One region of the Nostoc sp. UHCC 0252 genome, then DNA from elsewhere that is predicted to be linked to it. Evidence: riboswitches for the same ligand, from Rfam matches in the RefSeq annotation. Region 1 holds a riboswitch; each other region holds the start of a gene.
What was found. Region 1 has a riboswitch for cobalamin ahead of VB732_RS28660 (DUF1636 family protein). Riboswitches for the same ligand answer to the same signal wherever they lie in the genome.
Positions count from the first base shown of each region.

Region 2: linked by a shared signal. The riboswitch ahead of VB732_RS08470 (energy-coupling factor ABC transporter permease) and the one ahead of VB732_RS28660 (DUF1636 family protein) in region 1 are both predicted to bind cobalamin.
Region 3: linked by a shared signal. The riboswitch ahead of VB732_RS05150 (DUF1636 domain-containing protein) and the one ahead of VB732_RS28660 (DUF1636 family protein) in region 1 are both predicted to bind cobalamin.
Region 4: linked by a shared signal. The riboswitch ahead of VB732_RS05300 (energy-coupling factor ABC transporter permease) and the one ahead of VB732_RS28660 (DUF1636 family protein) in region 1 are both predicted to bind cobalamin.

Region 1 is NZ_JAYGHE010000073.1:5,267-7,467, reverse strand. Features, by position in the region: tRNA gene VB732_RS28665 (tRNA-Val) at 446-519, opposite strand; cobalamin riboswitch at 805-969, shown strand; gene VB732_RS28660 (DUF1636 family protein) at 991-1,407, shown strand; gene VB732_RS28655 (cobalt-precorrin-6A reductase) at 1,410-2,147, shown strand; gene VB732_RS28650 (response regulator) at 2,168-2,201, opposite strand, start outside.
Region 2 is NZ_JAYGHE010000009.1:82,763-84,963, reverse strand. Features, by position in the region: gene VB732_RS08475 (energy-coupling factor ABC transporter substrate-binding protein) at 1-238, opposite strand, end outside; gene VB732_RS08470 (energy-coupling factor ABC transporter permease) at 225-1,001, opposite strand; cobalamin riboswitch at 1,027-1,167, opposite strand; gene cbiM (cobalt transporter CbiM) at 1,471-2,201, shown strand, end outside.
Region 3 is NZ_JAYGHE010000005.1:146,770-148,970, forward strand. Features, by position in the region: gene VB732_RS05135 (hypothetical protein) at 1-14, opposite strand, end outside; gene VB732_RS05140 (high light inducible protein) at 96-308, shown strand; gene VB732_RS05145 (hypothetical protein) at 371-610, shown strand; cobalamin riboswitch at 966-1,109, shown strand; gene VB732_RS05150 (DUF1636 domain-containing protein) at 1,408-1,818, shown strand; gene metE (5-methyltetrahydropteroyltriglutamate--homocysteine S-methyltransferase) at 1,894-2,201, shown strand, end outside.
Region 4 is NZ_JAYGHE010000005.1:177,629-179,829, forward strand. Features, by position in the region: gene VB732_RS05295 (energy-coupling factor ABC transporter substrate-binding protein) at 1-73, opposite strand, end outside; gene VB732_RS05300 (energy-coupling factor ABC transporter permease) at 60-839, opposite strand; cobalamin riboswitch at 865-1,005, opposite strand; gene VB732_RS05305 (hypothetical protein) at 1,308-1,988, opposite strand; gene VB732_RS05310 (hypothetical protein) at 1,991-2,201, opposite strand, start outside.

The DNA of each region.
Region 1 (2,201 bases):
GCGAATATGGCGTGAGTATGAGTATTTATGTACTTGCTAACGATAAAACTGGGGAATGATTGTTTCTTACGTTTCTATTGTTGAATGATTAGCTTTGATAGCATTTAAGCTTTAATACCTAGCTCTACAATTAGCTATAACAAGCGACATAAGACTTAAGCTTGCATTCTACATGGGACTGAAAATAGAGGTGCTATAGGCGAATATGGCTCAATCCCTAATCTGGTAGGCATATATAAGCTAATCAAGAATATTTTTATCAATTGATAACGAAAAGTTATAAAAATATGGGTAAATGATAAGCTTCTCTCAAATCAGCTAGTTACCCCTATTTCATTGTTTTAAGGATAAAATAGTATTGATTGAGAGAAAACTGAGAGAAAACAAGTTGGTTAGAGCGCTACGTTGACATCGTAGCCAGTACTGGTAAGGACATTATCTAAAATGGACGTAACTGGATTCGAACCAGTGACCTCTACGATGTCAACGTAGCGCTCTAACCAACTGAGCTATACGTCCTTAACCACACGAATATTAACGTTAGCATATACTTCTTGGATCGAGCAAGAAAAAAACCTAAATCTAGCAAACTTTATTATGTGACACCTCGTATCTGTGGCAAAAACCGGGTTTAGCGCAATTGATTAAAAGTCAAAGCCTGGATTTTGGTTCAGAAAAGCAATTCATTTCGCCTTCTAAAGAATGATGCAATATCGCAGTAATCTGACTTGTGGAGCTAGGCAAAGTTACGATATTTGCTCCTTACTCTTGGTAATATCCTTTTATTTAGATGACCCTAGTGTATGATCGATAAGGTTATTCGGTTCTGGTGGGGAGCAGCTACCAGAGGTAACGGGGAAAGTTCGGTGCAAATCCGGCGCTGTCCCGCAACTGTAAACTAATTTGAGATGTAATCTAAAATTTCAAATTGAGTAAGTCAGGATGCCCGCCGAAATAGATTTACCAGTTCCACATATCTGCGAGGTACAGATGACTACTACTGTAAATATTTCCCCAACGAATCCTTTGGGTGTTGCTGACCATACTTTATTTGTTTGCAAAACTTGCGCTAGCGTTTGGCATGAGGGAAAACGCTTAGGTGAAAGCGGTGGTCAAAAACTTTTAAACCAACTTCAGCAGCTTGCACAAGATTGGGATTTACGAGATGAATTTCCAATTAAAGAAGTTGAATGCATGAGTGCTTGTAATCGTTCTTGTGTAGTTGCTTTTGCTGCTAAAGGCAAATTAACATATTTATTTGGTGATTTAGCCGTTGACGGTAGTGCATCTGCGGTACTAGAGTGCGCTAGTCAATACTATGTCAAAGCAGATGGTTTACTGCCTTGGTCAGAGCGTCCAGAAGCCTTGAAAAAGGGCATTTTAGCAAAAATTCCACCTTTATCTTAATGATGCGCGTTTTGATTTTGGGTGGTACGGGAGATGCCGCAAAATTAGCTGCGAAACTGTCGACTATTCAAGGGTTAGAAGCAATCACGTCTCTAGCCGGTCGCACCCGTGAACCCTCAATTCCGTTAGGCGATTTACGGGTTGGATGCTTCGGTGGTGTGGCTGGATTGGCTAGCTATCTGCGTCAAATGCAAATCGACTTGTTAATTGATGCAACCCATCCTTTTGCTAGTCAAATTTCCTTTAATGCGGCAGATGCTGCAACTGAAGTCGGAATACCTCGTTTAATGTTAATACGTCCGCCTTGGGAAAAAGAAAGTGGCGATCGCTGGATTGAAGTCGATAGTGTTGAAGCTGCCGCCGCATCTCTACAAAATCAGGCACAGCGAGTATTTTTGACAGTTGGCAGACAAGAACTCGCCGCTTTTGCCCACTGCGAGAAAATTTGGTTTCTGATGCGGATGATTGATCCCCCTACTGATGATGCTTTAGTACCGCCAGGAAGGATTTTGTGCGATCGCGGGCCTTTTACCTTCAATAATGAAAGGCAAATCCTGATTCATCATAATATTGATACCATCGTGAGTAAAAATAGCGGTGGCGATGCGACAAAACCCAAAATTATGGCGGCGCGAGAACTGGGTGTGAAGGTTGTCATGATAAATCGTCCAGCCACACCGCCAGGCGAACAGGTTACTGATGTTGATGGTGTTTTAAAGTGGCTAAAAGTAAAAAAATAATCTCGATAAATAAATTTAGCTTACTTTTCCAGACTCCAGCCCAAAGCTACTGCT
Region 2 (2,201 bases), on a different contig from region 1:
CAGCACCCAAAGCTGCTTGCGAAGCAAATAACAAGCTTGCTACCTCACTACTAGGAGGTTCAAATAGTGATTTAAACCAGGGTTGATATCCGGGTTGTATTTCAGTAATTGCTTTTTTGGCTTGATCATCAGAACCGCCAAATTCCCCACTCCGCACAAATATCAATGGTGCAACTGCTAAAGCTAATACAGCTACTACCAACAGCCAGTTACTCAACCCTTTTTTAGATTGACTCATTACCATTTCCTCGCTTGATTAATTGCAACAGTTCCAATTCTTGAGGATTATAAGATTGCAGCCAGTTCCATACCAACACAGTTAGTAATCCTTCACTAATTGCTAAGGGAACTTGAGTTATAGCAAAAATTCCGGCGAACTTGGTAAATGAAGCGATAAATCCACCAACGGGGGCAGGGAAAGCTAGGGCGAGTTGAATAGAAGTTATAACGTAGGTTAGTAAATCTGCGATCGCAGTTGCTAAAAATATGGCGATTTTTTGTTTACCACTCAGCTTAATTGTCAGATTATATATCCAGTAAGCTGCAAATGGGCCAGCGATCGCCATCGAAAAAGCATTTGCGCCCAGCGTCGTCAAGCCGCCATGCGCCAATAACAAAGCTTGAAATAACAATACCAAGCTACCTAAAACCGTCATGGTGAGAGGGCCAAACAGCACCGCACCTAACCCCGTCCCTGTAGGATGAGAACAGCTACCTGTGACAGAAGGAATCTTCAACGCTGACAGTACAAAAGTGAAAGCACCAGCCAATCCCAGTAGTAGTTTTAGTTCCGGGTTAGCTTGGGTAATGCGAGTCAGACTACGCAATCCTAATAAAAAAAATGGTAATGCCACAATCCACCAAAAAACCGCCCACTGCACTGGTAAAAAACCTTCCATAATGTGCATAGCATAAGCGGGTTTGGGGAAACCAACTACCAAGTAAAAACTAATAACTCCCATCAGGGTTAGACTAACTAACGCCTGTTTTTTTCTTTTCATAACCTGTACCTCGCAGATTTATGTTAACGAATTGGTTCCCATCGGCGGGCATCCTGACTCACCTAATTTTGGCTCACAGTTGCGGGACAGCGCCGGATTCACACCGGACTTTCCCCCTTGCGTCCAATGGCTGCTCCCCATCAGAACCGATTGGAGTAACTATATCACTATTGCTCAAGCATCAAGACCGCGAACAAAATAATCCTATCAACCTAAATTGATTGTATTTAACAAAATTTGGGGGTTTAAGTCCCTGCCTAATAGGGGCAACACGTTTTGATGCCTAATTCAAATCCCCGTCACAAAACGTAATTGCAAATCGGAAATTGCGTTAGCGTAGCGGGGCGAAGCCCATTGCGAATTGGTTTAATATGCCCCCCCACTGGATTGAAGTTTTTAGAGAATACGTGGTCTACTAGACAACTAAACGTTTAAATACAATCTGGCTGCAAAGGACACTTCTGAGAATATGGAAACAATACCATTTATGGGTACTTCGTCCTTCGGCTGGCTGTACTGGGTAATACAGCCGCTAGCTCTACACATTCCAGATGGCTTTTTGAACTTACCCGTTATCCTGATCACCTGGATAATTGCCCTAAGTCTAATTACAGTAGCGACTAAGCGATCGCAGGCAGAATACCAAGAACGGGCTGTACCTTTAATGGGAGTTTGTGCAGCATTTATCTTCGCAGCGCAAATGATCAATTTCCCGATTCCAGGAGGCACTTCTGGACACCTTTTAGGCGGAACACTAGCTGGAGCTTTATTAGGCCCCTGGGCTGGCTCGCTAGTTATGGTTGCAGTGTTCATCGTGCAAGCTGTTCTGTTTCAAGATGGTGGACTGACCGTTTTAGGAGCCAACATCTTTAATATGGGATTAATTGGGACTTTTGGTGGTTACTATCTCTATCGCACAGTCAGATTTGCTACTGGGCGCGATACCTTGCGGGGTATGACAATTGGTGCGGCGATCGCTGCTTGGACAAGTGTAATGGTAGCTTCAGTTGTGTGTGCCTTACAACTAGCTGTGTCTGGAACAGTTCCTCTGATGGTAGGTTTGACAGCGATGGCTTCTTGGCATATTGTAATTGGCATTGGCGAAGCGCTGATCACCGTCGTAGCACTCAGCTTTATTTGGCGGACTCGACCTGATTTATTTTACGATCCACCTCGTAAGATAAAATCACCTGTGTCTCG
Region 3 (2,201 bases), on a different contig from region 1:
ACGGAAAACCACATTCTTTGTTTCTGTCAAGTACTTGTAAAAAATATTTACATAATGTTATATTTTATTACATAAGCAAGTAAAGGAAAAAAGACATGACAAGCAAAGGCTTTACCATGAACGAACTTGGTCAACTCAACAACTTTGCAATCGAACCAAAGGTTTATGTAGATCAAACCCCAAGAGCAGGTTTTACCGAGTACGCCGAGAAACTCAACGGACGTTTAGCGATGATTGGTTTTGTCTCACTCATAGCTCTAGAAGTTGTTACAGGACACGGCTTGATTGGATGGCTGACAAACCTATAACTAAATCTGAATATTGAAGAATTTCACTCAATTAACCGATATAAAATTACCAGAGGATAGCTATGAAAACTGATTTTGATTTCCCTAAAAAAGATTTAATTGGCCCCGTTGTTTTTCGCCCCAATTTCAACAACTTTGAAACAATTAATGTTAACCAAGCCTGGTCATTATTTTTCAGTGCAGGTCAAGATGATAAAGTACTGGGAGAATCAACTGAATTAGGCAAGTTTTTCACTAACCTTTTAATTGCTGTGGGAGTAACAGGAACCATTTGGGCAATCTATTTCAGCAATTTGGGATAAAAAGTTGGCTTCAGGTTTTAAGTTGAATAAATATATCCGAAGTCTTGGTGGACATAACCAAGACTTCTTTTAAATTTTAGGAATCAATTATTAGTAACTGTGTATTTAGCGGGACTTAAACATTTTTGAGGGAAAAACAAGTCTCAAACCCATGCAGCGTAAGGGAAATACACCTTATGCTCAAAAATAGCCCAAACCTCAGATATATTAATAAACTAAGCAAAACGATGTTAAAGTCTTTCTGTATATAGATTTGAGGTTCTTTTTTGGTTGTTTTTGTCTCAGTCCCACTAACAAATGGTAGCTATTGCAACCAGTCAGTTTAAGTATGATTAAATTCATAATCATGCTATTATTAGACCAATATCAACTCGGTTCTGTTGGGAGTCAGCCATCAGACGCAAGGGGGAAAGTCCGGTGTAAATCCGGCGCTGTCCCGCAGCTGTAATCAAGGTTCGCCTTGTGAGTCAGAATGCCCGCCGAAAGCAACACGTAAACTCATACCCATCTGCGAGGTACAGGTGAATATTGCCATAAATATTTCAACGATACATCAGTTTCACGTTCTCATAGTGCCAGAGATACTCCACAGACTACTCATGGCTGTGAAATTATAGGCAGTTTATTGATAATTGCAATTATGCTTTGGTGCAACTGTCATTTGCGCTAGCTTTTTGTTGGCGTGAAAGCTTTTGCAAGATCATTTTTGCCAAATTGACACGTTATGTTGCAGTTGTACGACTGCAAAAAGTTGTCATATCTGCGATTCAGACTTCTTTCTACAAACTTCAAAATTAATGCTCAATAAACAACATACTTTGTTTGTTTGCACGACTTGCGCCAGCGTTTGGCAAAACGGTAAAAGAGTTGGTGAAAGTAAAGGTGAACAACTACTAAAGCAACTTCAACAACTTGCACAAAACTGGGAATTGCGAAATAAATTCCACATTCAGGGAGTTGAATGCATGAGTGCTTGTAACCATTCTTGCGTCATTGCCTTTACAGCAGAAGGTAAATCAACCTATCTCTTTGGCGATTTACCAGTTGACGGCTGTGCATCTGCTGTATTGAAATGTGCAACTCAATATTATACTAAGCCTGATGGTTTATTACCTTGGTCAGAACGACCTGAACCTTTGAAAAAAGGGATTTTAGCAAAGATTCCACCACTAAATAAGTGGGCAAAATTAAACATAAGTTGTTGTTAATTGATGATTGGATAAAATTTCTCAGTTTCCAATCTCTAGTACCTAAATCATTAATCTTAAAAGGAACAGAAAGTAATGCAGATTCAAACAGCAACATTAGGCTATCCCCGCATTGGTAAAAACCGGGAAGTAAAGAAAGCGCTAGAAGCATTTTGGAGTGGTAATATAGAGTCCGAATCATTACTGCAAACCATACAAAAAGTTGAGGAATCTAACTGGAAAACCCAACTTGAAGCCGGAATTGATTATATTGGAATTGGAGACACAACTCTCTACGATCATGTACTTGACTGGACATTTCGTTTTGGGCTAATTCCTGAAAGATTTCAACAGCTTTCTGGCTTAGAACGCTACTTTACAATGGCACGAGGTAAAGAAGGAAT
Region 4 (2,201 bases), on a different contig from region 1:
ACGGTGCAACTGCTAAGGCTAATACAGCTACTACCAACAGCCAGTTACTCAACCCTTTTTTAGATTGACTCATTTCCTTGGGGTTCCCGTTTGATTAATTTCAACAATTCTAATTCTTGAGGATTATAAGATTGCAGCCAGTTCCACACCAATACAGTTAGCAATCCTTCACTAATTGCTAAGGGAACTTGAGTTATAGCGAAAATCCCGGCGAACTTGGTGAATGAAGCGATAAACCCACCAACAGGTGCAGGAAAAGCTAGGGCGAGTTGGATAGAAGTGATAATGTAGGTGAGTAAATCTGCGATCGCAGCTGCTAGGAATATGGCGATTTTTTGTTTACCACCCAACTTGATTGTCAGATTATATATCCAGTAAGCCGCAAATGGCCCAGCGATCGCCATCGAAAAAGCATTTGCCCCCAGCGTCGTCAAGCCGCCATGCGCCAGTAACAAAGCTTGAAACAACAATACTAAGCTACCTAAAACCGTCATGGTGAGTGGGCCAAATAGCACCGCACCTAATCCCGTCCCTGTTGGATGAGAACAGCTACCTGTCACAGAAGGGATTTTCAACGCTGACAGCACAAAAGTGAAAGCACCAGCCAAGCCCAGCAGTAGTTTCAGTTCCGGGTTAGCTTGGGTAATGCGAGTCAGACTACGCAATCCTAGTAGAAAAAATGGTAATGCCACAATCCACCAAAAAATTGCCCACTGCACGGGTAAAAAACCTTCCATAATGTGCATGGCGTAGGCAGGTTTGGGTAAACCAACTACCAAGTAAAAACTGATAACTCCCATCAGCGTTAAACTGACTAACGCCTGTTTTTTTCTGTTCATAATCTGTACCTCGCAGATTTATGTAAACGCATTGATTCTAACCGGCGGGCATCCTGACTCACCTTATTTTGGTTCACAGTTGCGGGACAGCGCCGGATTTACACCGGACTTTCCCCCTTGCGTCCGATGGCTGCTTCCCACCAGAACCGATTGGAGTAACTATATCACTATTACTAATTTTGAGCAGCACTCTTCATCAGGTATTCACCAGAACCTCAGCGCCGTAGAGAACCCATTTGACATCTTAGGAAGGGTCTGCAAGTCTCTTAATCATTAGCCTGATGAAACAGAGGTTGAGTTTGGCAGTGGCACTAGCTAGAGTTCGTTCAAAGTTTTTCACTAGAATTTTACAACGCTCCATCCAAGCATTGGAGCGCTCGATCACCCATCTGGCAACTGCTGGAACAAATCCAGATTTTCCTTGTGCTGGTTTCTCTTGTTGTGAGGGTTTATATGGCGAATGTATTGTTATTGGTAGTAGGAAGGAGAGCTTTTCACCCAGACATTATGGTTGTGATAAAAATCACCACGCTGTTCTAGTGTAAACCCACCCAGCAATAATCCTAACCATACTTCTACCATCGGCATTTGCAACACACGTTGCAGTTTAACTAAAGAAATCTCATCTTTGACATTTATCAGGTAGTTAGCGATCGCGCGATGCCATTTTTCCACATCCTCATCTGATGCCAAATTGCGAACATCTTCTAAAGTTGTCACCTCATCAAGCATTGCCAAAACATTCGCTTTTTCAACAGGTGCTGCTACAGAATCACCCAACTCAGTAGGAGATGAAAATTGGTGTGGGCCGTGTGGTTTAAAGGTTTGTGGTGTTTGCGGTTCAATCAAATCATCTAAATCGAGGTGCATTGTTGTCCGCACTAGACCAGCAAAGAGATCGGTGCTAATAATTGGCCCCAAAAGACTATTGCGATCGCGGGTATCTTGCAACAGCACTTCGGCACGAGACTTGAGAATATCCGCAATTTGACTGAAGGCAAGCGCTGCGGTTAATAGCTGTGCCTCCAAGGGTAGTTTTTCTAGCTCGGCATCCAAACAATCCCACATAGCATCAAGAGAAGAAGTTGGTGGAGATTCGGACAACTCATCTAATACATCCCAGATGGTTAATTGGCGGTATGTGGTCATCTCTAGGATTCTGGATGTAACGGGCAGGGTCGTACTGGGCAGTAGCTTGAGGTAATCTCAAACATATCCTTATATTGATATAGTGAAACACTGTATTGTTTTGCAAAAGCCTGCAACACCTGATCTGTATAGGCGCGGATCTTGCCAGCCGTTAGTCCAAAGCAGTGAATTGGTTCCAGGCGACAAACAGGTTTTTGCCCCAGCCAGAGTTCT